3 regions of the Intrasporangium sp. Soil_C_50 genome follow, and region 2 is predicted to be linked to each of the others. Evidence: riboswitches for the same ligand, from Rfam matches in the RefSeq annotation. Region 2 holds a riboswitch; each other region holds the start of a gene.

Region 1 (9,853 bases), on a different contig from region 2:
GCCCGGCTTCGGGGTCGAGGTGGACGCGATGCCGGGCGGCTTCGTGTGCTCGGCGTCGCTCAAGGGCGAGCAGCCAGACGCCAAGATCCGCGAGATCACGACCGGTGCTCGTCCGCTGTCCAAGCTGTTCACGAAGCAGCAGCGGGCGTTGTACGAGGCCAACGCTCCTGCCGGCATCGGCATCGACGACCTCGCGGTCCTCGGGCCGATCAACGTCCTGAAGCTGAAGTTCACGCCGCCCGACTTCGACCGTCGACTGGTCGCCGAGCTGTGGCTCTATCCGGACGGCACGCGCATTCTCGAGCTCTCCACCAAGTGCCCCACCGCCGACACGTTCAACACCGCTGCCGTTGTCCGGGGCTACCTCGCATCACACGGGGTCGACCTCGCGGCGGCGCAGCAGACCAAGACCAAGACTGCACTGGAGTTCTTCTCGCGAGAGCTGTCGAACCCGTAGTCGTTGGTGCCCAACCGGATTTGCGATGTTGCGGGAAGTGCTGCGACACAGGCGATTTCAGGGACAGGCCGCGGTAAAGAACGACATGGTGGGGCCAAAGGACACTCCCCGCTGGGAGCCCGGTGGAGGGCGTCTGGGATGTTCCTGTTCCTCTGTGGGCGTCACGCAGGTTCCCTAGCGTGGACTCGCCCTTCGGGGCGCCGAAGGGCAATGTTCCGCGCCTTTGGAGGACCAATGAAGAACCACGCATCCAAGAGATTCCGGACGTTGCTGGCAGCTGTCGGGGCGGTGCTGCTCGGAGCGGCATTCCTGGCGCCGGCCACCACCGCAGGGGCACACACCAGAGAGCACGAGTCGACCACCTGGAGAGTGCACGTCGGCGCGCAGTCGCCGAACGGCGCGATCCAAGGCATGAAGTTCCTGCCCGGCGAGATCTGGATCAACGTGGGCGACACGGTGCGCTGGACGGCCGACTCCATGGAGCCGCACACCGTGACGTTCCTGCGGACCGGACAGCCAGTGCCTGAGTTCAACCCCGGGGACGCAACGCAGACGATGCCGACGCCCCAACACTCGATCTGGGCTCCGGGCCAGTACCGCAACTCGGGCGTCCTGTCGACGATCCAGTTCTCCGAGCTGCCAGCGACCTACACGTCGTACAAGCTGAAGTTCAAGGGCACCGGTGACTACGTGTACTACTGCCTGGTCCACGGCCAGGCCATGAAGGGCGTCGTCCACGTGGCACCCGCGGGCACGCCGTATCCGCACCGGCAGTCCTTCTACGACTGGCAGTTCCGGGCCGGCCGCGCCCAGATGATTCACGACGGCAACCACCTCTACGCCGAGCTCCGCCAGGACTCGTCGCGCCACCACGTGTTCGTCGGTGCGGTCGACGAGGCCGGCATGTTCATGATCATGCGGTTCATTCGCACCACGGTGCGCGTGCACGTGGGTGACACCGTCGACTTCGACTGGTCGCAGAACAACGGCGATCCCGTGCCGCACACAGTCACCTTCGGCCCGGAGCCTCCGGCTCCGATCCCCGTGGGCAACCCGGCACACTTCACGGGCGGCACCCTCAGCTCGGGCGTCCTGCCCACCGCGGGGCCCGGTGCGCACTACCGCGTGACCTTCGACAAGGCCGGCACCTTCCCGTACATCTGTATGTTCCACGACGGGATGGGCATGGTCGGCAAGGTCATCGTCACACGCGAACACCACCACCACGACTGAGCGCGTCGTAGGGAGACGCACGGTGGGGCGGTGCGCCGACACCACCCCACCGCCGCCGACCGGACGCCCGGCCGACTACGGCGGGTGCGCAAAAGGGACATCGCTGGAGCATCCACGACGATCCCGGCACCCACCCGGCCGGCTCACCCCGGGTTGCAGGAAGTCGCAACCACCGAAGGCCCCACGACGGCACGAGGTGTGTCACCGTGGAGTCAGGGTCGAAACAGCGGCCAGGCCAGCGTCAGCTCCGGCCGGACCCGTGCACACTTGCTCGTCCCGCCGCGGCGCCCTCCCGGGACCAGGCTTAACCTCCCGGAACTGGCCACCCGAAACGCGGCGGGACGAGCCCTGTCCCGGCCACGCTGGACGCCCCTGGCCCCAGGCCCCTTTGCCCGTTGCCCTTGCCCGACGCCCTCGTCGCGGCGGTGTGGCTCCGCGTCGGCGCGGGTACGGCAGGTACGGCGTGCCCGGCACCACGACGCCGGGCGACCAACGCCGGAAAGGACGCGCTCATGAGCGTGACGAGCTTTCAGGACCTGCCCCTCGCCGACCGCGACCGCGAGTGGGACGGTGACGCCGCCGAGAAGCGGGTGCGCCGGTGGGCCGCCGCCGAGGACGGACCGAACGCGAAGTACCGGGACGCCCACGTCTGGTACGACAAGGAGAAGAAGGACAACTTCACCGCCTACAAGCTCCTCGTCGCCGACGTGATCGGCGGTCGCCTGCAGGCCGTGCCACGCGGAGTCATGGCGGCGGCCGCCGTCCTGCAGGGCTCACGCGGCGGCGTCGACCTCCCCGCGTCCGACGTCGACCGGGTCCGCAGCCACCTCGCGAAGTACTACGACAAGATGGGCGAGGAGGCCCCGTGGGACCGCGACTGACCCCACCCTCGGACCACGTCCCTGCGGGCTGTTGCGGTGGTACCCCTGGTGGGTACGGGCAGCCCATGAGAAGAAGCGTCGCAGCGATCGTCGCCGAGCTGGCCCGCGTCGAGGACGAGGTGCGCTGGGCCTCCCTCGGGGCCGGCACCCGCACCGACGCGTTTCAGCTGGCCGAGCTCACCGCTCGGGAGAATGCGCTCGTCAGCGAGCTGCGCGCCGTCGACGTCAGCATCGACCTGTCGGCGAGCCCCGGACCGGTGCCCGCCCCCGCCCCCGCTTTCTGAGACCCGACGACCCACCGGCCCGCCGGGAGAAGCACCGACAGAGCGGCTGGAAGGCCGGCCCACCCGGACCACTCCCCCGCCCCGTCCGCGCGTGCCACGATGTGAGGCGTCGCACGACGAAACGGAGCACGCCATGGCCACCGACCCCGCCCACGGCTTCCTCACCGAACCGCCCTTGACCGACGACGTCCGCGCGTCGTTCGAGGGCGACCTCGGCACCCAGGGCTTCGTCATGAACCTGTCGCGCCTCTGGGCCCACGACCCCGCCGCGCACGACACCCTCTTCGCCCTGCTGGCCGACATGGTCCGCATCGGCGGGCTGGGCTTCCGGCAGCGCGGCATCCTGGTCAGCGCGGCCGCAGCCACTGCCGGCGACTCCTACTGCGCGCTCGCGTGGGGCAACCGGCTCGCCGGCGAGGCCGGACCCGACGTGGCCGGCGCCGTGCTCAGCGGCGACGACGCGCCCCTCGACCCCGCCGACGCGGCACTGGCCGCGTGGGCGCGCACGGTGGCCCGCGACGCCAACACGACCACCCCTGCCGACCTCGAGCCGCTGCGGGCGGCCGGGTTCGACGACCGCCAGATCTTCGCCATCACGGTCTTCGTCGCGCTGCGCCGCGCCTTCTCGATGGTCAACGCGGCCCTCGGCGCGCAGCCGGACGCCCAGCTGCGCTCGGCGGCCTCGACACCGGTCAGCGACGCGGTGTCGTTCGGTCGCCCCAGCGCTGGTACGCCCTCGGCCACGAGCGTCGCGGACGGGAGCTAGACAAAGTCACCACCCTGGACCGCGACGCCGCGCAGCAGCGCGAGGTACTCCTCGACGGGGCGAGTCCCGGGCACGGCGGCGAACCCGTTGGCGAGCACGAAGGGCGTCGCGGTGATGCCGAGGTCGCGGGCCTGCTTCTCGTCTGCCCGGACCTCACCGGCGTAGTGGTCGGACGCCAGGACCGCAGCCACGCGGCGCTCGTCGAGTCCGCACTCGGCACCGAGCCGCTGGAGCACCTCCGGCTCGTCGAGCGGCAGCCCCTCGCGGAAGTGTGCGGAGAAGAACCGCTCCACGGCCGCCGACTGCAGCGCCGGACCACCCATCTCCCGCGCCAGGGCGACGAGGCGGTGCGCGTCGAAGCTGTTGGCCGTGACCGCTGAGTCGAGGTCGAAGACGAGGTCGTCGGCCTCGGCGACCTCGTGGGCGTGCGCCCGCAGGGCCCGCTCCGCCTCGGCCTCCTCGTCGGGCCGGGAGCCGATCCGGTCAGGCACCGGTTCGTTGCGCCGGGCCGGCCACTCGGGGTCCAGCTCGTAGGCGCGCAGCCGCACCGTGACGTCGTGCGGCCGCTCGAAGGCGTGGATCGCCGCCTCGATCCGGCGCTTGGCGATCCAGGACCACGGGCAGACGAGGTCGGCCCAGACGTCGAGCTCGATGAGGGTCGTGGACTCTGCAGCAGGCTGGACGGTCATCACCTCATCCAACCACGGCCCTCACCACGGGCGGCCGTCCGGGACGACGTCGCGCCCCCACCCGAGCGGGTGGGGGCGCGACGGAGGTGCGTGGCGCGGTGCGGCTCAGGCGCGGCCGTAGCCCGACGGCGTGGTCCAGATCGAGTGGTAGCCGATCGTCGTGCCGGGGCGCTGGGCGTCGATCATGGTGCCGGGGCTGACGTAGATGCCCACGTGGTAGGCCGGCGAGCCGAAGAACACGAGGTCGCCGGGGCGCGGGTTGCTGACCGGGGTCGTGGCCGCCTGCTGCGCCGACGCGGTGCGCGGGAGCGAGACGCCGGCCTGGCGGTAGACGTACTGCACGAAGCCCGAGCAGTCGAAGCCCGAGGGGCTCGTGCCGCCGTAGACGTAGGGGACGCCGAAGTAGGACTGGGCGATGCCGACGATGCCGGACGCCGTGGGCGCCGGGTCGAGGGACGCGCGGGTCGCCGAGCGGGACGCGCGGTCGGCCGCCTGCTGGCGGGCGTCCTCCGCAGCCTTGGTGGCGGCGCGCTCCTTCTCGAGCTGGACGTCCTTGATGACGACCGGCTTGACCGTCGCCTGCTTCGCGGCCGGCTTGGCGTAGCCGATCGAGGACAGGGCGTTGGCCGCCTTGAGCGTGCCGACCTGGGGGCCGACGACCGACGGGGCCGCGGTGCTCGAGCCGTCGGCAGCGCTCGCCGGACCGGCGAACGTGGCGACGAGACCACCGGAAGCGGCCACGATCGCGGCACCCTTCACGGCGGGCTGAGCGGACTCCTTGGCGATGAGCTTGAGCTCGGCGATCGCGTTGAACCGGCCGGGGGCGCGGTGGCGCCCGGTAACGTTCTGAGCCACGTTTGACCTCTCGACGCCTACGAGGTGAGCTGTCGGGTTCGGGCGGATTGAGGTACTGCTCGCCCGGCCTTCGCTCGGACCTTGCGGTCCACGGAGGGCTTCACCCCGAGGACGTCCGGAGACGCCCGAAGGTGGTTCCCCCGCTCCTGCCATGCGGTTCGTGCAGGGGCCCCGGGTCGATGGCAGGATTAGGCGGTTCGACCCGTGGCACTCGCCCGACGGGGAGAGCGAGCGGGGCTCACGCTACCCAAGATCCGCCGGGGTTGTCACCCCGAGAGCCGCCCATTTCTACTGATTTTTCGTCGGATGACCTCAGGTGGCCCGAATTCCCCACAGTGCCAGCACAATCGAGGCGGAAGAAAGAGCTGGAACGGGCACGTCGGACGCGTCCGCTTTGCGGAAGGGTCGACTCAGGCGGCCTGGCAGAAGACGTGGACGGCCACCTCGTCGGGCAGCGACACGCCCTCACCGGCATCGGGGGCCTCGCTCACGGCGACGACACGGCCGCCCTCGCGGACGACGCGGACGCGCGCCCCCGGCAGCACGCCGGCGGAGGTGAGCAGGGCCAGCGCCTCGGGGTCCACCTGCACCGGCTCGCCGATGCGGCGGATCGTCACGACGGCCGGCTCGGCACCGGCCGCCGTGGTCAGCGCCGTGAGCCCGGTGAGGAAGCCGCCTGCCGCGTCGTCGGGGACGCCCAGCTCGTGCAGGCCGGGGATCGGGTTGCCGTACGGCGACTCGAGGCCGCCCTCGATGAGGCCGAGGATCTTGCGCTCGACCTTCTCGGACATGACGTGCTCCCAACGGCACGCCTCGTCGTGGGCGTACTCCCACTCGAGTCCGATGACGTCGACGAGGAGCCGCTCGGCGAGGCGGTGCTTGCGCATGACGCGCGTGGCCAGGAGCCGGCCGTGGTCGGACAGCTCGAGGTGGCGGTCGCCGGACACCGCGACGAGGCCGTCACGCTCCATCCGGGCCACGGTCTGCGACACCGTCGGGCCGGAGTGGCCCAGACGCTCCGCGATGCGTGCGCGCAGGGGGACGATGCCCTCCTCCTCGAGCTCGAAGATGGTGCGCAGGTACATCTCGGTGGTGTCGATCAGGTCCGTCACGGTCATACCCTCTCAGAATCAGGACGCCTCGGGCGCCGCCCCTCCCGCCGCCCCTCCCGCGGCCCCTCCCGCGGTGCCGGCGCCGCGCCCTCGCAGGGGTCGCGTCGGGTCGTGGCGAGGCACCCAGATGCGCAGCCATCCCGCGCCGAGGAGCGCCGCTGCGCCGAGGACGACGGCGGACGCGCCGAGCGTCAGGACGGCCGTCAGGGCTGACAACGCCAGCGGACCCGCCGCCCTTCCCAGGTCGGCGCACAGGCGCCAGCCGCCGAGGAACTGGGCGCGCCCGTCGGCCGGTGACGCGTCGGCCCCGAGGGTCATGATGAGACCCGCGCCGAGGCCGTTGCCGATGCCGAGCACCGTGGCGGCGGCCGTCACGGCGACCAAGGTGGTGGCGAGCGGCATCAGCGCCATGCCGAGACCGAGCACGAGCATGCTCGGTACCGCGGCGGCCACCCGCCCGTACCGGTCCATGAGCCAGCCCGAGGGATAGAAGAGGAGCATGTCGATGGCGCCGGCGACGCCGAACACGAGCGAGGTCTGCGCCGGGCTGAACCCGACCGACTCCGCCCAGAGCGGCACGAGCGCCTCGCGGATCGCACGGGCACCCGCGACGCACATGGCGCCCGTGCCGAGGGTCAGCAGCACGTGCCGGTGCTCGAGGAGCACCGACGCCACCGAGCGGGGGGCGCGCGCTCGACCCCGGACGCCCGCGCTCCCTCGACCTCCCGTGTGGCCGTCGTGGTCGGCGGTGATGTCGGGCGCGACGAGCACGAGCAGGAACGCCGCCAGGCTCGCCACGCCGCCGACGACGTAGGCCGACTCGATGCCCCACCGGGTGATGACGAGCGATCCCACGAACGGGCCGATGAAGTAGCCGATCCGATGCACCCCGCCCAGCGTCGACAGGGCCCGGGCCCGCATCGCGACCGGCACGGCTTCGGTGAGGTAGGCCTGCCGGGCCAGCCCGAAGAGGGATCCGGCCAGGCCGATGACGAGGACGCCCGCGAAGAGAGCGGCGACGGAGCCGGCCAGCGCCGCCACGACCATGCCGACGGCCTCGACGACGGCCGCCACGAGCAGGGCCCGCCGCTCGCCGATGCGCGCCGCGAGCGCCCCGGACGGCAGGTCACCGAGCAGCTGCCCGATGCCGAGCGTCCCGACGAGCAGGGCCGCGACGCCGAGCGAGGCCCCGAGCTCGCGGGCCGAGACGGCGATGATCGGCGCGACCGCACCGGCGCCCGTCGAGCCGAGCAGCGTCGGGCCGTACGCCGACAGCGCGATCGCGCGCAGACGGACCGGCTCCCCCTCCGACGTCGCGGCCGGGCGCCGTGACGGGTGTCCGGTATGCCCCGTTTCGGGCTCCGGCCCGCCGTTTCGCTCCCCCTGAGTCTCGGTCACGCCACAGGACCCTAACGATCGGGTTACTCAGGTGGCCGGGTCGTTCCGGCCGACGGAACGATGGGGGCCGTGACGACGAGCGAGCGGGCGACGGGGGCCCTGGCGGTGGCAGCAGCCACCGCTCTCGTCGTCGCGCTCGCCTCTCCCGTGGCGACGGCCGTCATCGGCCTCATCCTCTTCGGCACCCTGGCCGTCCTGCTCGAGCTGCGCTACCTCGTCGGCCGGCTCCCCGTCATCGCCCGGCGTGACGTCGTGAGCGGCCTGGCGGTGCTGCTGGCCGGCACGAGCCTGCTGCGCCTCGCCGAGCACGTCCTCGGGACCCAGGCCCGACGCGCCGAGGCCGTTCTCGGCTTCTGCGTCGTCGCGCTCGTGGCCCGGAGCGGGCTGCGCGGACGCCGACGCGTCGTCGCGTACGTCGTCGCCGTGCTCCTCGCGGCCGCGTCCCTCGTGTGGCCGGACCACTACGCGTTCGCGCTGCTGCACCTGCACCAGCTCGTCGTCCTCGTCTTCCTCTGGGACTGGGCCGCCCGGCTGCCGGGGGCCCGCGAGCGACGCCTGTTCCGCGGCGTCCAGCTCGCGTGGGGGCTGCTCGTGCCCGCCGTCGTGCTCGCCGGCGCCGTCGACACGTGGCTCACCGGCGACCCCGGCATCGCCCGCAGCATCGTCGGCGACGGGCGCTCGCTCGTGGCCGCGGCCGCCCTGCCCGGCGACGCGTCGGGCCCGCTGGGGCTTCGCCTGCTCACCGTCTACGCGTTCCTGCAGACGATGCAGCTGCTCGTGTGGGTCGCGTTCATGCCGCGCTTCGCCACCGAGGAGTCGGCCGCCTTCGAGAGCCGGTTCCCGTGGCTCACCGGCGCCCGGGTCTGGGCGGTCGGGTTCATCGCGGCCGCGGTGTTCGCCGTCGTCTTCGCGATGGGCTTCCGGCAGGGGCAGGTCCTCTTCGGGGCCCTGTGGTCCTGGGCCGTGCACCTCGAGATGGCGGCCGCGCTCGTCGTCGTCGCAGCGGGCCGTCGCCTCCGGTCCGCGCCGCGTCTCACCCTCGTGCCCGACCCACCTGCCGACGCTGCACCCGACGCCGGAGCAGCGCGCGCGGCCACGCCTGCCGGAGGTGGGCACGGCACCGTCGCCGACCCCCAGCCGGCCACGGCCGTCGCCCCGGAGGCCGAGGTCGGCAGCTGACGGGCCCCCACCGGCCGCCCACCGGCCGCCCACCGACCGCCCACCGGCGCCCACCGGCGCCCACCGGCCGACCACCGGCCGGTCGCGGCCGGCCCTGACCCGCCGCGCCACGGCGTCGGGTCACCCGGTGGAAAAGTCCTTGCCCGCCTCCCGGACGCGACGTACCGTCGTCGCATCGACAACGGAAGGAGGTGGTCCGAGAAGTGATCTCTTCCGGAACGTGCGAGGTGGCCACGCGATAGCCGCGTCCCCACCTCCACTCAGGAGTGAGGCAGGGCGGTCCGGTCATCCGGGCCGCCCTGTTCTGTTCGGCCCTCCCCCGCCCGGCGCCGGGCCGTCCGGAGGGGTCAGGGCTGCAGGCGCGAGCGGGTCCAGGCGGACGCGTCGGCCAGGGTGCCCTCGCCCGAGCGGCGGAAGACGATGCGGTCGTGGAGGCGGTTGGCCCGGCCGGCCCAGAACTCGACCTCGTCGCAGACGACCCGCCAGCCGCCCCAGAAGTCGGGCACCGGCACGTCGGCGTCGCTGCCGGTGTCGGGGAAGCGTGCCAGCACCTCCTGCCAGCGCCGCTCGAGCTCGGCCCGGTCGGCGGCCGGACGCGACTGGTCCGAGGCCCACGCCGACAGCCGCGAGCCGTAGGGCCGTGAGGAGAAGTAGGCCTCCACCTCGCCGCGCGTGACGAGCTCGGCCCGCCCGCGGAAGCGGATCGCCCGGTAGAGCGAGGGCCACGTCAGCGACACCGCGATGGCCGGGTTGGCGCGCAGCTGCTCGCTCTTTGCCGAACCGAGGTTCGTCACGAACCCCGGGCCGCGCTCGTCGAAGAAACGCATGAGCACGGTGCGCACGTCGGGCACGCCCGACGCGTCGACCGTGGCCACCGAGATCGCCGTCGGCTCGGGCACGTCGTCGCGCTCGTGGGACGCCCGGACCGCGGCGTCGACCCACGCCCGGGCCTGCAGGTACGGCGTGGGCGCCACCTGCGACTCGTCGAGGCCCTCCCCC
Region 2 (9,853 bases):
ACCGACACGAGCCCGTTGGCGACGGTGAGCCCGTCGACCTCCACGGGGTGCTCGGGCTCGACGCGCCGGCCCCCGACGGAGAGCGCCGGCACCTCGACGAGCGCCACCTCGACGAGCGCCACCTCGCCGCGGACGCCCCCGATGCCGCCGACGCCGACCTCGTCGACCTCGACGACCTCCCGACGCGGCAGCGGCCCGGCGTTGAGCAGCCCGGGATGCCGCGCGTCGTCGCGCGAGTCCTCAGGCAACTGCTCGGCGGCGCCCCCGCCTGCGAGCAGGTCGAGGGCCTCGGCGACGAGCGCCCGCAGCTCGGCCGTCAGCCGCGCGAAGTCCTCGCGGGCCTCGCGGTGGACCCACGCGATGGCACTCCCCGGCAGGATGTCGTGGAACTGCAGGAGCAGCAGGCGTTCCCACACGAGGCGCAGCCGCTCGGCCGGCCAGTCGCCGAGGCCGCGCACCGCGACGAGCGTCCACGCCAGCTCGGCCTGGCGCAGCAGCGCCTCGCAGCCACGGTTGCCGGCCTTCATGGCGCGCTGGCTCGTCAGGGTGCCGCGGTGCAGCTCGAGGTAGAGCTCGCCGGCCCACGTCGGGGCACGATCGGCGTACTCCTCGCGGACGGCGTCGAAGAACGAGGACGCCGTGCCGACCTCGACGGCCGGCGAGCCCTCGAGCGACCGCAGCCGCCGGGCGCGCTCGAGCATCTCGCGCTCGGGACCACCACCGCCGTCGCCGAACCCGAACGGGATGAGTGCCCGCCGGGACCGGCCCTTCTCGAGGTGCTGGCGACCCGAGCGGTGGACGTCGGCGCCGCCGAGCTTGCTTTCGTAGGTGTCGGACGGCGGGAAGTGCGTGAGGATCCGGGTGCCGTCGATGCCCTCCCACCAGAAGGTGTGGTGCGGGAAGGTGTTCGTGTCGTTCCAGCTCAGCTTCTGGGTGAGGAACCACGTCGCGCCCGCGAGCCGCGCGATCTGCGGGTAGGCCGCCGCGTACCCGAAGGAGTCGGGCAGCCAGACGCCTTCGCAGCGCCGGCCGAGCTCGCGCTCGAAGAACCGCTGGCCGTGGAGCAGCTGGCGCACCAGGGACTCACCGCCCGGCATGACGCCGTCGGCCTCGACCCACTGGCCGCCGACCGGCTCCCACGTGCCGGCCTCGACAGCGGCGAGGATGCGCTGCCAGATCGCCGGGTGGTGCTCCTTGGTCCACGCGTACTGCTGCGCCGACGAGCAGGCGAAGACGAGCTCGGGGTAGTCGGCCGCGAGGGCCGTGACGTTGGCGAAGGTGCGCGCACACTTGCGGACCGTCTCCCGCACCGGCCAGAGCCAGGCCGAGTCGATGTGCGCGTGGCCGACCGCGGTGAGGCGCTGGGCGCTCGTCACGGCCGGAGCCGCGAGCACCTCGGCCAGCTCGGCCCGGGCCGCCCCGGCGGTGCCGTGCACGTCGTGGACGTCGAGGACGGCCAGGGCGTCGTCGAGCGCCGCGGTCACCTCGAGGCGTCGGGCGTCGCGCTCGGGCAGCTCGGCGGCGAGGTCGACGAGGACGTCGAGGTCCATGGCGAGGCCGAAGACCTCCGGCTCGAAGACGGCGACGTCGATGCGGCCGAGGACGTAGCGCGGTTCGTCGCCGGCCGTGGCGAGGTCGCCGAGCCCGGTCGGGCGGAAACCGTGCTCCATGACGGCCGGGTTGCCGGCGGCCTCGAGGTGCAGGTGGATCGGTTCGCCACCGGTGGCGTCGGGCGTGACGCGGTGCCAGCGGTTCATCGGGTGGATGCCCTTGAGCGGCGTGCCGGCGGCGTCGTGGAGCAGGCCCTCGGCCTGGAAGCCGGGCCCCTCGCCACGGAACCCGAGGTCGACGACCACCTCGACGCACTGCCCGGCGAACGCGTCCGGCACCGCCCCGGTGATCTCGAACCACCACGTCGACCACGGCTCACCCCACGGCGTGCCCGGCCCGACCGGCTCGTGCGGCGCGGTGAGCGCCTCGGCGACCGGCACCGGCTCGCCCGGCGCGCGCCACGCCGACACCGCGAGGGGCGTCCGGTCGCGGTGGACCGCCGGCAGGACGTGCTCGGCGAGCACGCGACGGGAGCGGGCGAGCACGTGCGCGCTGTCGTCGAACACGCGTCGACCCTAGCCAGCGTCGAGACGTCATGGGCCGTCCAGGACCCGCTCGACCGGCGCGGCCGCCCGCTCGCCGATGGCCGCTCGTCGGCCGGGCCTGGTAGCCGACCCGGAGGCGCGGCGTGATGGAAACGCGGAGAGGGGAGTGTGACCCCCGTCACATTCAGTCGTCGGTAAAGCCGAGGTAAAGGCCACCCATGCACTCATTCACGGACGAATGCGACGCGCCCCCGTTACCTCGGCGTGACATTGCCCGGTTGAGTCGTCTACAGTTCCGGGAGTCCGGCCCCCCTGGCCGGGCGCGTACGAGGTGGACCGCCTAGTCCTGTCACCGCCCCGGACGTGAGATCAGACCTTGTGACAGGAGCGGAGGAACCACGCGTTTCTCCGGGCGTCCGGCACCACGACTCCGGACGTCCTTGGGGTGAAGTACCCACCCGGGCCGAGCACAACACGCGGCACGGGAGGGAGCCGGGCACCTTTCCGCCCGAACCCGACAGCTAACTTCGTAGGCGCGGAGAGGTACATGAAGACTGAGAACATCCGCGGGCGCCACCGCGCGCCAGGACGCCACCACCCCCTCAACGAACTCAAGCTTCTCGCCCGTGAGTCGGCTCAGCCGGCCATGAAGGGCGCCGCCATCGTCGCGGCCACCGGCGGCATCCTCGCCACCTTCGCGGGTCCTGCCAGCGCCGACGAGGCCAAGGCCGCCAACGGTGCGGTCACCGCTCTCGGCTCCCCCGCCGTGGTCGGCCCGGCCGCCACGCGAGCCGCTGCTCCGTCGACGGCCCTGTCGAAGATCGGCTTCCAGCCGCAGGTGCAGCAGGCCGTCGCGCAGCGCACCGCGAAGGCCAAGCCGGCCGTCATCGAGGACGTCGTCGTCGCGAAGGCCCGCCAGGCCGCCGCCGCCGACCGCAAGGCCGCTGCCGAGCGCGCCTCGCGAGACGCCTCGCGTCAGTCCCTGGTGAGCAGCACCGTCTCGGTCAAGTCGAGCAGCAACGGCTCGGTCCCGAGCGCGTCATCGGGCATGCGCGCCTCCTCGAACTGGGCCACCCCCGGCCAGTGCACGTGGGGCGCCCTCAACAAGTGGTACCAGTCCGAGGGCTACTACCCCGGCGGCTGGACCGGTAACGCCATGGAGTGGGCCTCCGGCGCCGCGCGGGCGGGTTACACCGTCAGCGGCACTCCGCGCACCCGCTCGATCGTCGTCATGCAGCCCGGCGTCAACGGCTCGAGCAGCGTCGGGCACGTCGCCTGGGTCACCGCCGTCAACGGCAACCAGGTCACCATCATCGAGATGAACGCGATGGCCGGCCCGTACAACTACAACACCCGTACCGTCACCAACATGTCGGGGATGAAGTACATCTACGCGCCGTGACCTGAGCGGTGCGCCCGCGAGAGAGGGCGGGGACGACCACCCGGTCGCCCCGCCCTCTCTGCATGTCCGAAGCCCCCCGGGGGGAGGTCCTGCCCGGCCTGCTCAGTGCGGCTCGGGCGGCGGCTGGGAGCCCGGGTGCGGCTCGCCGAGGAACCGCTGCACCCACGCGACGTCGTGCCACGCGCCGTTCTTCCAGCCGACCCTGCGGTAGGTGCCGACGGGCTCGAACCCGAACGACGCGTGGAACCGGTTGCTCGCCTCGTTCGGCTGGGCGATGCCGGCCGCCGCCATCCGGTAGCCACGCTCGGTGAGCCGCTCGAGCAGGGCCGTGTAGAGGGCCCGACCGCCGCCACTCCCGTGCCACTCGGGGTCGAGGTACACCGACACCTCGCAGGACCAGCGGTAGGCCGGGCGGGCCTTGAACGGGCCGGCATAGGCGTAGCCGACGACGTCGCCGCCCTCCTCGAGGACGAGCCAGGCGTGCGTCGCGACGGCGGCCTCGATCCTGGTCGCCACCTCGGCCTCGGTCGGCGGCTCCAGCTCGAAGGTGATCGCCGTGTCGAGGACGTACCGCCGGTAGATGCGCGCGCAGGACGCGGCGTCGGCGCCCGTGGCGTCACGCACGACGCGGCTGGCGCGGCCCGGACCTGGTGGGCGCTGCGGGTTCTCGGTCGGCATGCCGCGATGCTAGGGCGCGTCGCCCGGCCGCCCGCCACCCGGCCGGCCCCCACCCCGCTGACCGCCACCCGGCTCGGCCTCAGTCGACTGCCCACCGCTCGGCTGCTCGCCGGCCTGATGCTCGCCGGCCTGATGCTCGCCGGCCTGATGCTCGCCGGCCCGATGCTCGCCGGCCCGATGCTCGCCGGGCTGCTGCTCGCCGGGCTGCTCCTCCTCGGACAACCAGCGCCGCCGGCGTCGGTTGCTGCCCGGCGCCTCGGCGGCGAAGCGGGACACGACCATGGCCACGAACGTCACGAGGTAGACCTGCCCGATGACGGCCTCGGACATGGCAGCGAGGCGCCCGACCTCGGTGACCGGCACGAAGTCGCCGTAGCCGAGCGTCGCGATCGTCGTGAGGCTGAAGTACATGTAGACGGTCGAGGAGACGTTCTCGCCGAAGTAGTGCACGTCGGGCGTCCACGCGTCGATCGTCTGGAAGAGCAGCGAGTAGGCCACCGCGAGCTGCAGGTAGGCGGCGACGGCGCCGAGGACGGTCTGGAGGGTCACCCGCTGGTGCCACACGAGCCGGCCCGCGCAGAGGACCGGCGTCACGAAGGCGGCGAGGCACCAGAACGCGTCGGGCTGGATCGCGGCGGGAGGCCGCGCGGCCCCTGGCACGGACTCGAAGAGGATGATGACAAGGTTGCCGAGGACGCTGAGTCCGACGAACCAGTCCATGAGCCGGCACATGCGTCGGGACGCTCCGGAGGCGCGGGTGGCGACGACGAGCGCCGCACCGGTGACCGCGTGGGTGATGAACCGGCCGGTGTAGGAGAAGCGCACGTCGACGAGCGACTGCGTGACGATCGCGACGAGGACGAACAGCAGCACGAGGTCGAAGCGGTCGAGGAGCGCGACTCGGCGGCGACCGACGGGCTCGTCCATGGCTGCCTCCTGCGTCCGGTGCGAGGCCTGCGCTCCGAGAATAGGCGCCGGTGCGTGCCTCAGACCCCGGATCGGCGGCGGAGGCGTCGGACCGCGACCTCGGCCACCTCCTCGAGGCGCAGCGCCTCGGCCTCCTCCAGGGCGTGGACGCGGCCGACCGCGAAGGCCGTCGCGGCGTCGCCCGTCGTCGCCAGCTCGGCGACCGCGACCCTCGTGGCGACGGTGTCGTGGTGCTCGCCGAGGACCTCCTGGACGTGCTCGGCGGCCTCGGCGATGCGCAGGACGCGACGCCCGGTGACCGGCGCTGCGGCCTCGGCCGCGTAACGCAGGCGCTTGGCCGCCTTGCGCGCCTCGTGCAGCAGGGCGGCGCGGCCGTCCGTGTCGGGTTCGGCGAGCGCCTCCCGGGCGAGACGGTCGAAGCGGGTGGCCTCTCCGCGGATCCGCCGTCGGGCGACGCCTCGGGCCGGGGCGGTGGCCCGTTCGGTCAGGGGCGGGTCGGCGGCCAGGGCCTCGAGGGCCGCGAGGGCCGAGCGGTAGCGCCGTGAGGTCAGGACCTCCACGACGCGGGGGCGTCGGCTCTCGAGGTCCTGCTCGAGGGCCCGCGTCAGGGCCCGGTGCCCCCGACGGGCGAGCCCGGTGCCGGCGACACCGGCCGCCGCCGGTGCGTGGGCGGCCACGCGTTCCAGGACGACCTCGGCGTCCCGCACCCGGCCCAGCTCGGACGCCGCCCACTGCAGCTCGGCGCGCAGCGGCTCGGTGCGGGAGGCGTCGACGAGCGGGCGGAACGTGGCGAGGGCGCTGCGGGCCCGCCGCATCGCGACCCGGAGGTCGTGGACGTCGGGTGCGCCGCCGCCCGGCCCCTCGGCGGCGCGGACCGCCCGGACCTGCTCGGCCAGCCACCAGCGCAGCAGCTCACCGGCGGGGTCGTCGCGCCCCGGACGCCACCGGTGCCCCGCGTCGGGCGGGTCGGGGACCGCTGGCGGTGGGGGCACAGGTCCTGTCTACCCTCACCGGGCGCCGGCGGACCGGTGAACCGACTGACCTGTGAACCGTGGACAGACGCCTGCAGGGTCGCGGGTGCGGAACGTAGAGTCGAGAGGTGGCACGGGTCACCGATCCGCCGAAGGTGCATCCGGCCGGCCCCCTCGGTGCCGCGCCGTCGGCGTCCACGCCCGGCGTCACGCCGCAGCCCGGACCTCCGCCTGCGTCTCCCTTCCCGTCCGCGTACGCGTCGCCGCTCATGTCGCCGTCGATGGCCCAGCCTCCGGGCGCGCAGCCCGCGGACCCCGACCCGGCACCCGAGCCGACGCGCCGGTTCGCCCGGCTGCGCGGCCTGCCCCGACGCGTCTGGGTCGCGGTGCTCGTCGTGCTGCTCCTCGCCGGCGCGGGACTCGCCTACGCACTGACCCGGCCCCCCGAACCGCCCGCCCTGACCCAGCGCGACGTCGACGCGAGCGTCCAGCGCGGGCTCCAGGCCTACAGTGAGGAGCAGGCCGCCGCACCCGCCGACGCCACCAGGGCCCACCGCGCGATCGAGCCCTCGCTCGTCGTCGTCTCGACGCGGACGACGACGTCGACGGGCACCGAGGAGGGCACCGGCGCCGGTGTCGTCGTCAACGACGCCGGCACGGTGCTGACGGCCAACCACGTCATCGCCGGGGCCGGCACGATCACCGTGCGGTTCGCCGACGGCACGAGCTCGCCCGCCCGGGTCCTGAAGAGCCAGCCGGAGAACGACATCGCCACCCTGGTGCCGACGCAGCTACCGGGCACCGTCGTGCCGGCCGTCCTCGGTGGCGGTGTCCAGGTGGGGGCGCCGGTCTTCGCCGTGGGGCACCCGCTCGGGCTCACCGACTCGCTGTCGGCCGGTGTCGTGTCGGCGCTCGACCGGACGGTCACGGTGCCGGACGGGCGGCACCTGCAGCACCTCATCCAGTTCGACGCCGCCGTCAACCCGGGCAACTCGGGCGGCCCGCTGCTCGACAAGGCGGGTCACGTCGTCGGCATCGTCACGGGCCTCGCGAACCCCACCGACCAGGCGCTGTTCGTCGGCATCGGCTTCGCCGTACCCATCGCGACGGCCGGCAGCGCGGCCGGGAGCCCACCCCACTGAAGTGCCCGACCAGACCCGTACGACCAGACCCATACGACCAGACCCATACGACCAGACCCATACGACCAGACCCATACGACCAGACCCATACGACCAGACCCAGGAGACAGCATGGACGACCAGACCCGCCCGGCCTCCGGGCCTGCTGCCCCGACACAGTCGGGACCCGAGACCACACCCGACGCCACACCCGACACCACACCCGACGCCACACTCGAAACGGCGTCGGACACCCTGGCCGACCACCGGCTCCTCGAGCAGGCCCTCTACGAGGTCAAGCGGACCATCGTCGGGCAGGACGTGCTCCTCGAGCGGATGGTCGTGGCCCTGCTCGCGCGCGGCCACCTGCTCGTCGAGGGCGTGCCGGGCCTGGCCAAGACGATGGCCATCAAGACCCTGGCGGCCACGGTCGGTGGGGAGTTCCAGCGCATCCAGTTCACCCCCGACCTCGTGCCGGCCGACCTCGTCGGCACCCGGATCTGGAACCAGCGCGACGGCGAGTTCCAGGTCTCGCTCGGACCGGTCTTCGCCAATCTCGTCCTCGCCGACGAGGTCAACCGCGCGCCGGCGAAGGTGCAGAGCGCCCTGCTCGAGGTCATGCAGGAGCACCAGGTGACGATCGGCCGCCAGACGTACCCCGCGCCCGACCCGTTCCTCGTCATGGCGACCCAGAACCCGATCGAGTCCGAGGGCACCTACCAGCTTCCCGAGGCGCAGGTGGACCGCTTCATGCTCAAGGTCCTCATCGGATACCCTTCCGCCGCAGAGGAGTTCGTCGTCGTCGAACGGCAGATCGCCGCAGCGGCCCGGACGGTGCAGGTGCTCGACCCGGACGTGCTGCGCCGCTTCCAGCACGAGGTCGACGAGGTGTACGTGGACCCCGCCGTCATCGAGTACGCCGTACGGCTCGCGTCGGCCACGCGCAACCCGGCGTCGGTCGGGCGCGACGACCTGTCGCGGCTCGTCACCTACGGGGCGAGCCCCCGCGCGTCGATCAACCTCGTGCTCGCGGCACGGGCACTGGCCTTCCTGCGCGGGCGCGACTTCGCCCTGCCGTCCGACGTCCACGAACTCGCGCACGACGTGCTGCGCCACCGCGTCGTCCTGTCGTACGAGGCGCTCGCCGAGGACCTGTCGGCCGACCAGGTCCTCGCGCCGATCGTCGCCGCGGTCCCGGTGCCGGCCGTGCCCGTCCGCGAACGGCTCACGGGCACAGGCGCCCCCATCGGCGGCGCGGAGGACTCGTCATGGGCGCAGCCCCAACCCTGACGCCGGAGCGCCTGCTCCGTCGGCTCGAGTGGCGCGTCGTGCGCCGCCTCGACGGCCTGCTCCAGGGCGACTACCGCAGCCTCTTCAAGGGCTCGGGCCTCGACTTCACCGACCTGCGCGAGTACGAGCCGGGTGACGACCTCAGGCACGTCGAGTGGAACGTGACGGCGCGCCTCGACGAGCCGTGGGTGCGCGAGTACGTCGAGGACCGCGAGGTGACGGCGTGGCTGCTCCTCGACGCGTCGCGCTCGATGGGCTTCGGCCCGGCCGACCGCAACAAGGACCTCGTCGTGGCCGAGGTGGCCACGACGCTCGCCCACCTCCTGACGCGCGGGGGCAGCCGCGTCGGCGCCGTCGTCGTCGACGCGGGGGTCGAGGCCGTCGTGCCACCCGGGTCCGGACGCACCCAGGTGCTGCGGATCGCGGGAGCCCTGCTCGCGCGTCGAGCGGCGCACGACGCGGCCGATGCGGCCACGACCGCGACAACCTCCGCAACCTCCGCCTCCGAGTCCACCGAGTCCACCGGCGAACGACGCCGAGGCCGGTGGCGGGCGCGGGGCCGGCGAGCTGCTCCGACGCGTCCCGAGCCACCTGGGGTCACCGACCTCGGCGCCGGCCTGCGGGTGGTGGCCGGGCTCGCGCGTCGGCGCGGGGTGGTCGTCGTCGTCAGCGACTTCGTCAGCACGCCCGGCTGGGACGCCGAGCTCGGGCGGCTCGCCCGTCGCCACGACGTCGTCGCGATGCGGGTCAGCGACCCCCGCGAGCACGACCTGCCGAGCATCGGCACGCTCTACGTCGAGGATCCCGAGACCGGTGAGCAGATCGTCGTCGACACCGACGACGCGGCGTTCCGGGTGCGGGTGCGGCAGCTGGCCGACGAGCGACGGGTCGAGCTGGAGCGGCTGACGCGCCAGGCCGGAGCCGACCTGCACCACGTGTCGACCGACGAGGACCTCGTCCGTGCCCTCGTGCGCATCGCGGCCCTGCGGCGCCGGCGGATCGGGGCGCGCCGACGATGACGCTGACCTGGCCGTGGATGCTGGTGGGGCTCGCGGTCCTGCCGGTGCTCGTCGTCGCCTACCGGCGGCTGCTCGCCGGTCGGGCGGCCCGCGTGCGCGCCATGGCTGCCGAGGGTCTGGTGCTCGTGGAGCGGCGCGACCGGCTCCGGCACCTCGGCCCGGCCCTGCTGCTGGCCGCCCTCGCGCTGCTCGTCGTGGCGCTCACCCGTCCGGTCGCGGCGGTGGCCGAGCCGCACCGGGAGGGCACGGTCGTGCTCGCCTTCGACGTGTCGAACAGCATGGCCGCCGCCGACCTCAAGCCGACGCGGCTCGAGGCGGCGAAGTCGGCGGCGCGCGGGTTCGTCGCGAA
Region 3 (9,853 bases), on a different contig from region 2:
CGCAGTCGCAGTCCGGTCCATCCAGCGGGCGATGGCGGCCGGGCTCCAGCGGGGAAGGGTGCCGAGCATCACCGGGGGCGGGAATGTCGGGTCCTCGCGCCGGAGATCGGTGAGGTGCCGCTCGCTGATGTCGAGCATCTCGGCGAGGGTGGTGGGGCTGAGCATCTTCTGGGTCGGCGCGAAGCCGTGGTCGTTTGTCATGGCGAGGACCGGTCCGCGGGGGACCGGTCGGCGCAATCGACCACAGCACAGATCGGTGTGACGTGGCACACAGCGGCATGGCTTGTGTGACGCCTGTGTGACCTGGACGCGGTGTTTGCCCACGTCACCCGCGTTGTGTGTCAGGCGACCCCAAGACCACCCAGATCTACGAGGGCACCAACCAGGTCCAGCGCATCGTCATGGCGCGCCAGCTCCTCAAGGGCTGAGCCCCCGCGTCGCCGACGCCGGATGGCCTCGGGGCCGTCCGGCGTCTCGGCGTACGTCATCTGCATGACGACACCGTCCCGCCGGCGTGGGATCCTCCGAGCAGGTGCATGGGGGGTACCCGCAAGAAGGTGATCGCGATGCGTGTTCCGCGCTTCCGGCGTCGCTCCGTCGAGACCTCAGGGCTCGATCGCCCGACCGACGCGTCCCGACGTCGCTGGCGGGTCCGGGGCGGGGTTGGTGCGGTGCTCGCCGCAGCGGCTCTCGTGCTGCAGGGTGCCCTGGCGGTGCTCGCGCCGGCCTCGGCGGCGACCCCGCTCAACGTCTTCGTCGGGTACATGGACACGCACTCGGCGGCGTCGAGCGCCAAGCAGCCGAACCCGTGGCCCTACACCGACCCCTCGAGCTACGTCGGCTCGCCGTGCCCCACCTACCCGAAGAGCACGACGTGCTGGGACGCAGCCGCCATCCGCCTGGACAACCCGGGCGGCGTCGACATCACCGGCGTGCGGGTCGTGGTCGCCATCGGGTCGAAGACCTACGCACTGTGGGGCACGTCCCTCACCGTCAAGGCCGGGGGCAGACTGGTGCTCACCGAGACCGGCGCCCAGAACTCGGCGAACTTCGACGGCTCGGACTTCTCCCCGAACTCCTACAACGGCGGCAACACCGCCTCGTGCGTCAACTCCGGCGCGGTCCCCGACGTGAGGATCACGATCGGGACCACGACGACGAGCTACCTCGACTCGGGCCAGGTGCTCAACGGGGGAGGCGTCGACAGCGGGCACTGCGTCAACGGCTCCTTCGTGTCGGGTCGCATCGACGAGTCGCACCCCTGGGCCCAGATCGGCGTCGCCGCCTCGACCACGCCGTCGGCCCCGCAGGGCCTGGCCGCGGTGGCCGGCGACGCGTCGGTGAACCTCTCGTGGAAGGCGCCCGCGAGCGACGGCGGTTCGGCCGTCTCCGGGTACAACGTGTACCGCGGCACGAGCCCCGCCGGTGAGGGAGCGACCCCGGTCGCCACCAACGTCCCGACGACGTCCTTCACCGATCCCGGACGCGTCAACGGGACCACGTACTACTACACCGTCTCGGCCGTGAACGCCGTCGGCGTGTCGACGCGGTCGAACGAGGCGTCGGCGACGCCACAGCCCACCCAGCCGACCGCGCCGGGCGCGCCGACGGGGCTGAGCGCCACGGCCGGCAACGCGTCCGTGGCCCTCACGTGGACCGCCCCGACGTCCAACGGCGGGTCGGCCGTGACCGGGTACGCCGTGTACCGCGGCTCGACGCCGGGCGGCGAGGGGCCGACGCCCATCGCGACGAACGTCACCGGCACCGGCTTCACCGACACCGGTGAGGTCAACGGCACCGCCTACTACTACAAGGTCGCCGCCATCAACGCGGTCGGGACCTCCCCGCAGTCGAACGAGGCGTCCGCGACGCCGCGGGCGACGGTGCCGTCCGCGCCCGTCGGGCTCATCGCCTCCGCGGGCGACCGGACGGTGGCGCTGTCGTGGCAGCTGCCGGCCTCCGACGGCGGCTCCGGCGTCACGGGCTACACCGTGTACCGCGGCACCGCGGCAGGAGCCGAGAGCAGCACGCCCATCGCGACCAACGTCGCCCTGACGAGCTTCACGGACACGACGGTGACGAACGGGACGGCGTACTTCTACCGGGTGGCCGCGGTCAACGCGGTCGGCTCCTCGCCGTCGTCGAACGAGGCGTCGGCGACGCCGCGCGCGACGTCGACCGCACCGTCGGTGCCGCAGTCCCTCGTGGCGGTGGGTAGCAGCACCACCGTGACCCTGACGTGGTCGGCGCCGGCCTCCGACGGCGGGTCGGTCGTCACCGGGTACAACGTCTACCGCGGCACGGCCCCAGGCGCCGAGGCATCGACGCCGGTGGCCACGAACGTCGCCGGCATCGGCTTCACCGACACGGGCCTCGCGAACGGGACGACGTACTACTACCGCGTCGCTGCGGTCAACGCCGTCGGCACCTCGCCGTCGTCGAACGAGGCCTCGGCGACGCCGCAGGCGTCCGTGGCCGGTGCGCCGACCGGGCTCACGGCCACGGCCGGAAACGCATCGGTGTCGTTGACGTGGGTGGCGCCCGCCTCCAACGGCGGGTCGGTCGTCACCGGGTACAACGTCTACCGCGGCACGGCTGCAGGCGCCGAGGCATCGATGCCGGTGGCCTCCAACGTCGCCGGCACGGGCTTCACCGACTCCGGCGTCGCGAACGGCACCACCTACTTCTACCGCGTGGCGGCGGTCAACGGCATCGGCACCTCGCCGTCCTCGAACGAGGCGTCCGCGACGCCGCGGTTGCCCGTGGCGGCCGGCTACGTCGGCCGGGTCGGGTCGCTGACGGCATCGACCGCTCGCACCACGAGCACGGTGACGGTCGGGGCCGCCGGGGTGGCGGCCGGGCACACGGTCGTGGTCGCGGCGCTCCTGTCCACGACGAGCGTGACCGCGGCGGTGTCGGTGAAGGACTCGGTCGGCAACACGTACGCGGTGGTGCGTGACGTCAACGACGGGTCGGCCGGGGACCGGGTCGTGACGGCGGTCGCGGTGGGGGTGCGCGCCCTGCCGGCGGGCGCGACGGTGACGCTGACCTACGGGTCGTCCGCGGAGACGCACCTGGCCGTGGACGAGCTGGCGGGTGTCACGGGGGTCGACGTCAGCGCCGGGGCGACCGGGTCCGGGACGGCGTTCAGCTCGGGGTCGGTGACGACGACGGCCGCCGGTGACGAGCTGTTCGCCGTGGCCGGGCTCGAGTCGAGCAGCGCGGTGCCGGCCTGGGGGTCCGGCTGGACCGGGTTGCCGACACTGAGCGTCTCGACCGACCACCTCGCGACCGCCTACCGGGCCGCGACGACGACGGGCCCGTACACGGCGAGCGGTACCGGCGGCGGGCAGTGGATGGCGGCCCTCACCGCCTTCCGGACCGGGTGATGAGCGGCCGGTCACCGGGCGCGCCGGCGTGCCGAGCTGCTACGGCTTGACGGCGACGCGTCCCTCCGCCATGCGCAGCAGGAGGAGGCGTTCGTGGGTCTCCTCCAGCCACTCGTCGACCGCGGTCCGGGCACCCTCCCACCAGCCGTAGTCGTCGAGCAGCAGGACACCGCCGGGCGAGAGTCGCGAGTAGAGGTGTTCCAGCTCGTGCTTGGTCGACTCGTACCAGTCGGTGTCGAGGCGCAGGATCGAGATCTGCTCGGGGGCCGAGTCCGGCACGGTCTGCTCGACCATGCCCTGCACGTAGTGCACGCGCTCCTCGGGGTAGCCGACCGTCGCCATCCCGGTCTGCACGTCATCCAGGGTCGCGACGGCCCACACGCCCGACTGCCGGGGCGCGGTGTTGAGCAGGTCGGCTGCCGACGCACCGTCATGGCGTCGGCGGTCCTTCTCGGTGGGCTCGGACATCCCCTCGAACGTGTCGAACAGGTAGAGGTGCCGGCTCGTGTCGCCCGCTTCGATGAGGGTCCGGGCCGCCGCCTGCATGCTGCCGCCCCGCCACACGCCGCATTCCACGATGTCGCCGGGGATGTCGTGCTTGACGATGTGGCGGACCGACAGGATCAGGGCGTTGAGCTTCTCGGGAGAGGTCATCGTCCACGGCTTCACGGCGCGGATGGTCTCCTGCGCGGCGTCGTCGAAGTCGCGCGGTAGCTGGAGCCTGGGGGCCGCGGGCTCCGCAGGCGGCGTCGCGGCCGGGCCTGCCGGCTTCGTCGGCCCCACGGACGTACGCCCGACCGCGCGGCCGTCGCGCGCCTTTCGCAGTTCGTACCCGGTGAACCGGGACAGGCCGCCGTTCACGGCGTCTCGCCACGTCATGGGGGCGAACGTACCAGCGGACCCTGGCATTTCCTGGTTGGCCGGATGGGCGATCTGTCCGCGTTCTCCAAAACGCGGACAGGGCGGGCACCCCGACCTACTCTGGTTCGGAACCCGGCCGGCGGGCCCGCCACGTTGCGCGGGCCACGATCCCGGACCGGGTGACATGACGCCCCGGTACGACGCCGGGGCGGCGCTCCGGTCCGCCGAGTCCTGTCCGCCGGGGGCGCGCCTTCATACCTCACCGGACAGGAACGGGGGACCCACTCGCGTCCGGCCATGCGCCGGGCTTGGGGTGAAGCCGCCATGCGCGGCCGGGCATCTTCCGCCCGAACCCGACAGCTCACCTCGCAGGCGTGGGAAGGGAATTCGCCATGCCCGCTTTCGCACACACCCGTGCACGCCGGTCCTGCTGGTTGCGCCGGTCGCGCCGGTTCCGCCCGGGTGCCGGTCTGCTGCTCGCCCCGCTGCTGGCCGTCGGTACCGTCGGTGCCGTCGCCGGACTGTCGACGGTGCCGCCGACCCACGTCGGCATCGTGGCCCGGGCCGGTGACACCGCGACGTGGGCGAGTGCCGCCGACGCCGCACAGGACCGGGACCGCGTCGACGTGCGTCTGTCGCTCGCCTCGGCGGTCGCGGTCCCGCTCGGGACGCGGGCCGTGCGTGTCGCGGCCGCGCAGAAGGGCAAGCCCTACCGGTGGGGTGCCGCCGGCCCGTCGGCGTTCGACTGCTCCGGGCTCGTGCACTACGTCTACGACGCCCGCCTCGCCCAGGACCTGCCGCGGACCGCGAACGCCCAGCGTCTCGACACGACGCGCGTCTCCCGCTCGGGGGTGCGCCCGGGCGACCTCATCTTCTTCATGCGTTCCGGGAGGGCCTACCACGTCGGCATCTACGCCGGCTCGGGCAGGGTGTGGCACGCCCCGAAGCCGGGCAAGCGCGTCGAGCTGGTCCGCATCTGGACGACCGGCTGGGTCGCCGGACGCGTCCGCTGAGCCCGACGCGTCCGGTGGGCCCGACGCGTCCGGTGGGCCCGACGCGTCCGGTGAGCCCGACGCGTCGGCGGGGCGTCAGTGCCGTCGGCGCGTCCCGCGCGCGCTCGGTTCGGCGGCGTGGATCTCGGCGGCGACGCTGCGCAGGGCATCCGCGATCGTCGTGAGCACCTCGGTCACCTGCGGGAGCGTCGCCGGGTCGAGGGCGTCGAAGGTGTGTGGCATCCAGTCGCGCACCTGCCCGACCTGCTCCATCCCGGCCTCGGGGATCCGCACGGTGCTGCGACGCCGGTCGACCTGGTCGGGCACCCGCTCGATGAGCCCGCGTCGCTCGAGCCGGTCGACGAGGGTTGTCGTCGAGCTCGTCGTCAGACCCAGAGCCTGGGCCAGCTCGGTCTGGCCGAGGGAGCCGCGCGCCAGCAGGTAGCTGACGGCCCGGCTCTCGTTGACGGTGAGGTCGAGGTGCGCGGCCGCGGCGAGACGGTAGTGCTCGCCCGCGAGGATCAGCTCGCGCAGCGCGGCGGTGGCCGAGGCGCGGTCCTGCGAACGGGTCGGCGTCATGGGGACAACCTAGCCAGAGACGGCTCGATGATCGATCAGGTGGACCGACAAGTGACGCGATGGTCGAACTGCTTGATGATCGCGTGAATTCGTCCTATCGTGGGTCGTGCAGCGCCGGGGGCACCTGGGCCGTGGCCGCGGTCCGCGTCACCCCTGGACGCGAGGTCGAGCAGCGTGCTTCGTGTCCGCGGCGCTGCGGCACGTCACCGGGGGCCCGAGGTGGCGGGCGCCGCCTCACCTCGCGAGGGCGGCGCCCCGCCTCGGGCATCACCGTGCGCCCCTCGCCCTCACCGCGGTCGAGGACCCGGCGGTCCTCAAGTAGTCTGGGCGCCGCTCGTGACGGGGGACGCGGGCGCCGCCCGAGCGCCGGGACCACCCTCCGGCACGACGACCAGAGGACAAGGACCCGCCAGCGTGGACGCGTCGACGCAGCTGACCCCGCCGGTCAGCGTCATCATGCCGCTGCTCAACGAGGAGCGGCACCTGCGCGACGCGGTGGCCATGATCCTCACGCAGGACTACCGCGGCCCCATCGAGGTCGTCCTCGCCCTCGGCCCCTCGACCGACCGCACCGACGAGGTCGCCGACGCGCTCGCCGCCGAGGACCCCCGGGTACGGCTCGTGCGCAACCCGAGCGGGCGCACCCCCGAGGGCCTCAACGCCGCGATCGGCGCGTCGAGCGGCGAGGTCATCGTCCGCGTCGACGGGCACGCCGAGATCCCCGACGACTACGTCTCGCGCGCCGTGTCCGAGCTCCAGCGGGTCGGTGCCGACAACGTCGGCGGCATCATGGACGCCCGCGGCACGACCGACTTCGAGCGCGCCGTCGCCTGCGCGATGCGCAGCCCCCTCGGCGTCGGGGCCTCCCGCTTCCACACCGGCGGCGAGGCCGGCGAGGCCGACACCGTCTACCTCGGCGTCTTCCGGCGAACGGCCCTCGAGCGGGTCGGCGGCTACGACCCCCACTTCTCCCGAGCCCAGGACTGGGAGATGAACCACCGGATCCGCGAGACGGGCGGACGCGTGTGGTTCACCCCCGAGCTGAAGGTCACCTACCGGCCACGCGCCTCGGTCTCCGCCCTCGCGAAGCAGTACTTCCACTACGGACGCTGGCGGCGCGTCGTCGCCCGCCACCACGAGGGCACGATCAACCACCGCTACCTCGCCCCGCCGACGATGGTCGGCGTCACGACAGCGGCGGTCGTCGTGGGCTTCTTCTGGACCCCGGCCTGGGTCGTGCCGGCCGCCTACGCCGCCGGCGTCACGGCGGGCGGCCTGGCCATCTCCCGCGGCGAGTCCCCCCGCACCCGTGCAGCCCTGCCCGTCGTGCTCGCGACGATGCACTGGGCGTGGGGCATCGGGTTCCTGACGAGCCCGCGGCGCCTCACCCGGTGAGGCCCGCCGGTCGTCAACCGGCGCAGGCGACGCGCTTGTACAGGGTGTACGGGTCGACCGCGGCGACCTTCTGCCATGCCGGCGAGCTGGCGACGTGGTCGACACCGGTGAACTGCGCCAGGACGGACGGTCGCCCCCAGGAGAAGGGCTGACCACCGGTGATGGCCCACTCGACGTGCTGCCGTTGCGCGGCCGCGCACACTGCACGGTCGGTCCCGACGCTGTCGAGGTGCTTGGACAGCAGCCGGCGGTCTCCCGCGAAGTTCGTCTTCTCGGTCGGCACGAGGAGCTGGCGTCCGGACACGACGTAGAGGTACGTGGGGCCGTTCCACGGGTTGGCGGCCACCACGGCGTCGGCCGGGATCTGCGCGGAGAGCGCGCGCAGGGCGCGCAGCTCCTTCTGGCTGGCCCACGAGTCGGCCGTCTTCGGGTGGAAGTAGCGGTGCAGGATGTTCTGGTGGGCAGCCACGTAGCCACCACCCGTCGCGGCCAGGAACAGGCCCGCCACGGCGACCGGAGCAGCGACCCGCGCGACAGGGGCCCGGAACGTCCGGACGAGCACGTCCGACACCGCGACGAAGCCCGCGGTGGCGAGCAGGGCGGCGGGCAGGACGGCCACGGCCTGCAGCCGGACGGCGTTGTTGTACCAGGGCCACGTGAGGTACCGGGTCCAGGTCGCGTCGACGGCGACGTTGAGCCAGAACAGCGCCGTGAGGACGGCGAACGCAGCGACCACCCAGCGGGCCCCGCGGTGACGCCGGAGGACGACGACGATGCCGACCAGGACGACGAGGGCGAGCAGGATGAGTGGCTTCGTCGAGCGGGGCGCGAAGGCGAGGACGGCGTACCAGGCCTTCCCCGCGCTGGCCTCCGGTCCGGCGGCTCCGGTCGCGAACATCGACGGGCGCCGCACGACGATGGTGGCCGCGACGGCCAGTGCCAGTCCGAGGCCCGTCCCCAGGGCGATCCCCAGTGCGCGGCGCGGCCGGCTCGTCCGAAGGGCCCAGGCCGTCGCGACGGCCCGTCCGGCCACGCACAGGAGCGCGAAGAGGCAGAAGCTGACGAAGGCGTTGGGGTGAGCCATGACCAGGCCCGGGAGGGCGGCGACGAGGATGACCGCGGCCACCGGACGCGCCGCGACGACGTAGGGCGGACGCCCGCGGCTGCCGAGGACGGACACGAGGGCCAGGGTGGCGCCCGGAAGCAACGCACCGCCGAACAGGTTGGGCCAGAGCACACCGAAGCCCATGAGGAAGTAGGGGAAACCCGTGAAGGAGACGCTGGCCACCGGAGCGACCAGCGCGACGGGGACGCGTCGGCCGAAGAGGCTCAGGGCCAGACCCGCGACACCGAGCGGCCACACCAGAGCCGCCACGACGACGACCCAGACGGACGTCGCGACCGTGACCGAGACACCGGTGAACATCGAGATCGTCGCGGTGAACCCGTACATGGCCGCCGGGTAGAACCCGGTCCAGGTGTCGACGTTGAACTTGCCGGCCGACAGCGACGAGATGGTGCCGTGCTCGATCATCCACTGCGGAGCCGCCAGGTGGAAGATCGTGTCCGGGTGCTGGGGGAACAGCTCGGGTGAACGCACCTCGGGCAGCATGGACCAGAGGAAGACGACGAAGGCCACCGCCGTTCCGGCCAGCACGCTGAGCGTGACGCCGTGCGTGGCCCACAGCGCGCGAGGCCGCGGCGCCGTGGCCCTGGCGGGTCTCCGGCCGAGCCACGCCCAGACACCGGGAGGGCTCGCCACGTCCCTGGGCGCCGGCGTGCTGCGCCGTCGGTGCCAGGCGCCCACACCGGCGGCCACCAGCCACATGAGCACGACGCCGAGGGTGAGGGGCAGCGCGCCCCACCGCAGCCCCACCCAGGGCGCCACGATTCCCGTGACCCCGAGGCAGGAGGTCGACAGCAGGGGGCCCACCGCGAGCGACGCGACGGTGCGCAGGCCGAGCAGCAGGGCAGCCACCACGCCCGGGAGGAAGAGCAGCAGGGTGGCGACGAGGAATGCCGGCACGGCTTCCAACCACGACGTCGTGCCTGGGATCAGCAAGGCTCTCCAGCTTTCTCGGGGGCAGGACCGGAGGGCCCGGTCAGGACCGCAGCCTTCCGCCGCGTGTCGCGGCAGTCAGTGTAGTCAGGCTCCGGGACGGGCCTCGGTGACGCTCGAGCGTCGCAGCCGCGGGGCGGTCCACGGCCTCGTGGGATCCATCACGGCGGCCAGAGCGATGAACACCGGGACGTAGGCGAACACGTAGCGAGAGCGTCCCTGGAAGAGCAGCATGAAGGCGGCGATGCCGAGCACCGTCAGGGCGAGCACCAGGACCTCACGCCGGTATCGCGCCCTCACCAGGCCCGCCCCTGCCCACAGCAACAGGCCGAGCCACAGGCCGTTGGTCAACGACGCGCGAAGGCGGTACCACTGCCCGGACGGGTGCTGGAACGACTGGATCGCCGCCGCGACGGTGCCGTGCTCGAGCAGGCGACGTGCCTGGAAGTCGTACCCCTCGCCCCAGGCGAAGAACATGCTGTCGCCCCAGTTGAAGGCCTGTTTGCGCACCTCGAAGGCGATGACCCCTGCCGGCCCCATGGCGTCGAGCTGCTGCGTGAGGCGTCGCTGGGACCAGG

The links. Region 2 has a riboswitch for cyclic di-AMP ahead of AC3A5R_RS10150 (CHAP domain-containing protein). Riboswitches for the same ligand answer to the same signal wherever they lie in the genome.
Region 1: it holds a riboswitch for cyclic di-AMP, as region 2 does, so the genes downstream of both, AC3A5R_RS11985 (C40 family peptidase) here and AC3A5R_RS10150 (CHAP domain-containing protein) in region 2, are expected to answer to the same signal.
Region 3: it holds a riboswitch for cyclic di-AMP, as region 2 does, so the genes downstream of both, AC3A5R_RS19430 (C40 family peptidase) here and AC3A5R_RS10150 (CHAP domain-containing protein) in region 2, are expected to answer to the same signal.

What each region holds. Positions count from the first base shown of each region.
Region 1 covers NZ_JBDGKB010000004.1:101,110-110,962, forward strand. Annotated here, with positions in the region: gene AC3A5R_RS11955 (hypothetical protein) at 1-457, shown strand, start outside; gene AC3A5R_RS11960 (cupredoxin domain-containing protein) at 869-1,690, shown strand; gene AC3A5R_RS11965 (hypothetical protein) at 2,203-2,571, shown strand; gene AC3A5R_RS11970 (hypothetical protein) at 2,637-2,855, shown strand; gene AC3A5R_RS11975 (carboxymuconolactone decarboxylase family protein) at 2,989-3,621, shown strand; gene AC3A5R_RS11980 (DsbA family oxidoreductase) at 3,618-4,310, opposite strand; gene AC3A5R_RS11985 (C40 family peptidase) at 4,416-5,165, opposite strand; cyclic di-AMP (ydaO/yuaA leader) riboswitch at 5,168-5,370, opposite strand; gene AC3A5R_RS11990 (iron-dependent transcriptional repressor DtxR) at 5,576-6,277, opposite strand; gene AC3A5R_RS11995 (MFS transporter) at 6,296-7,675, opposite strand; gene AC3A5R_RS12000 (hypothetical protein) at 7,745-8,854, shown strand; gene pdxH (pyridoxamine 5'-phosphate oxidase) at 9,202-9,853, opposite strand, start outside.
Region 2 covers NZ_JBDGKB010000003.1:110,646-120,498, forward strand. Annotated here, with positions in the region: gene AC3A5R_RS10145 (alpha-mannosidase) at 1-2,117, opposite strand, end outside; cyclic di-AMP (ydaO/yuaA leader) riboswitch at 2,461-2,644, shown strand; gene AC3A5R_RS10150 (CHAP domain-containing protein) at 2,644-3,498, shown strand; gene AC3A5R_RS10155 (N-acetyltransferase family protein) at 3,601-4,176, opposite strand; gene AC3A5R_RS10160 (potassium channel family protein) at 4,186-5,103, opposite strand; gene AC3A5R_RS10165 (CHAD domain-containing protein) at 5,163-6,095, opposite strand; gene AC3A5R_RS10170 (S1C family serine protease) at 6,203-7,216, shown strand; gene AC3A5R_RS10175 (AAA family ATPase) at 7,328-8,485, shown strand; gene AC3A5R_RS10180 (DUF58 domain-containing protein) at 8,464-9,504, shown strand; gene AC3A5R_RS10185 (vWA domain-containing protein) at 9,501-9,853, shown strand, end outside.
Region 3 covers NZ_JBDGKB010000013.1:82,806-92,658, forward strand. Annotated here, with positions in the region: gene AC3A5R_RS19415 (helix-turn-helix transcriptional regulator) at 1-201, opposite strand, end outside; gene AC3A5R_RS19420 (fibronectin type III domain-containing protein) at 567-3,389, shown strand; gene AC3A5R_RS19425 (TylF/MycF/NovP-related O-methyltransferase) at 3,429-4,268, opposite strand; cyclic di-AMP (ydaO/yuaA leader) riboswitch at 4,501-4,639, shown strand; gene AC3A5R_RS19430 (C40 family peptidase) at 4,643-5,263, shown strand; gene AC3A5R_RS19435 (MarR family winged helix-turn-helix transcriptional regulator) at 5,339-5,821, opposite strand; gene AC3A5R_RS19440 (glycosyltransferase family 2 protein) at 6,236-7,216, shown strand; gene AC3A5R_RS19445 (DUF6541 family protein) at 7,230-9,242, opposite strand; gene AC3A5R_RS19450 (hypothetical protein) at 9,363-9,853, opposite strand, start outside.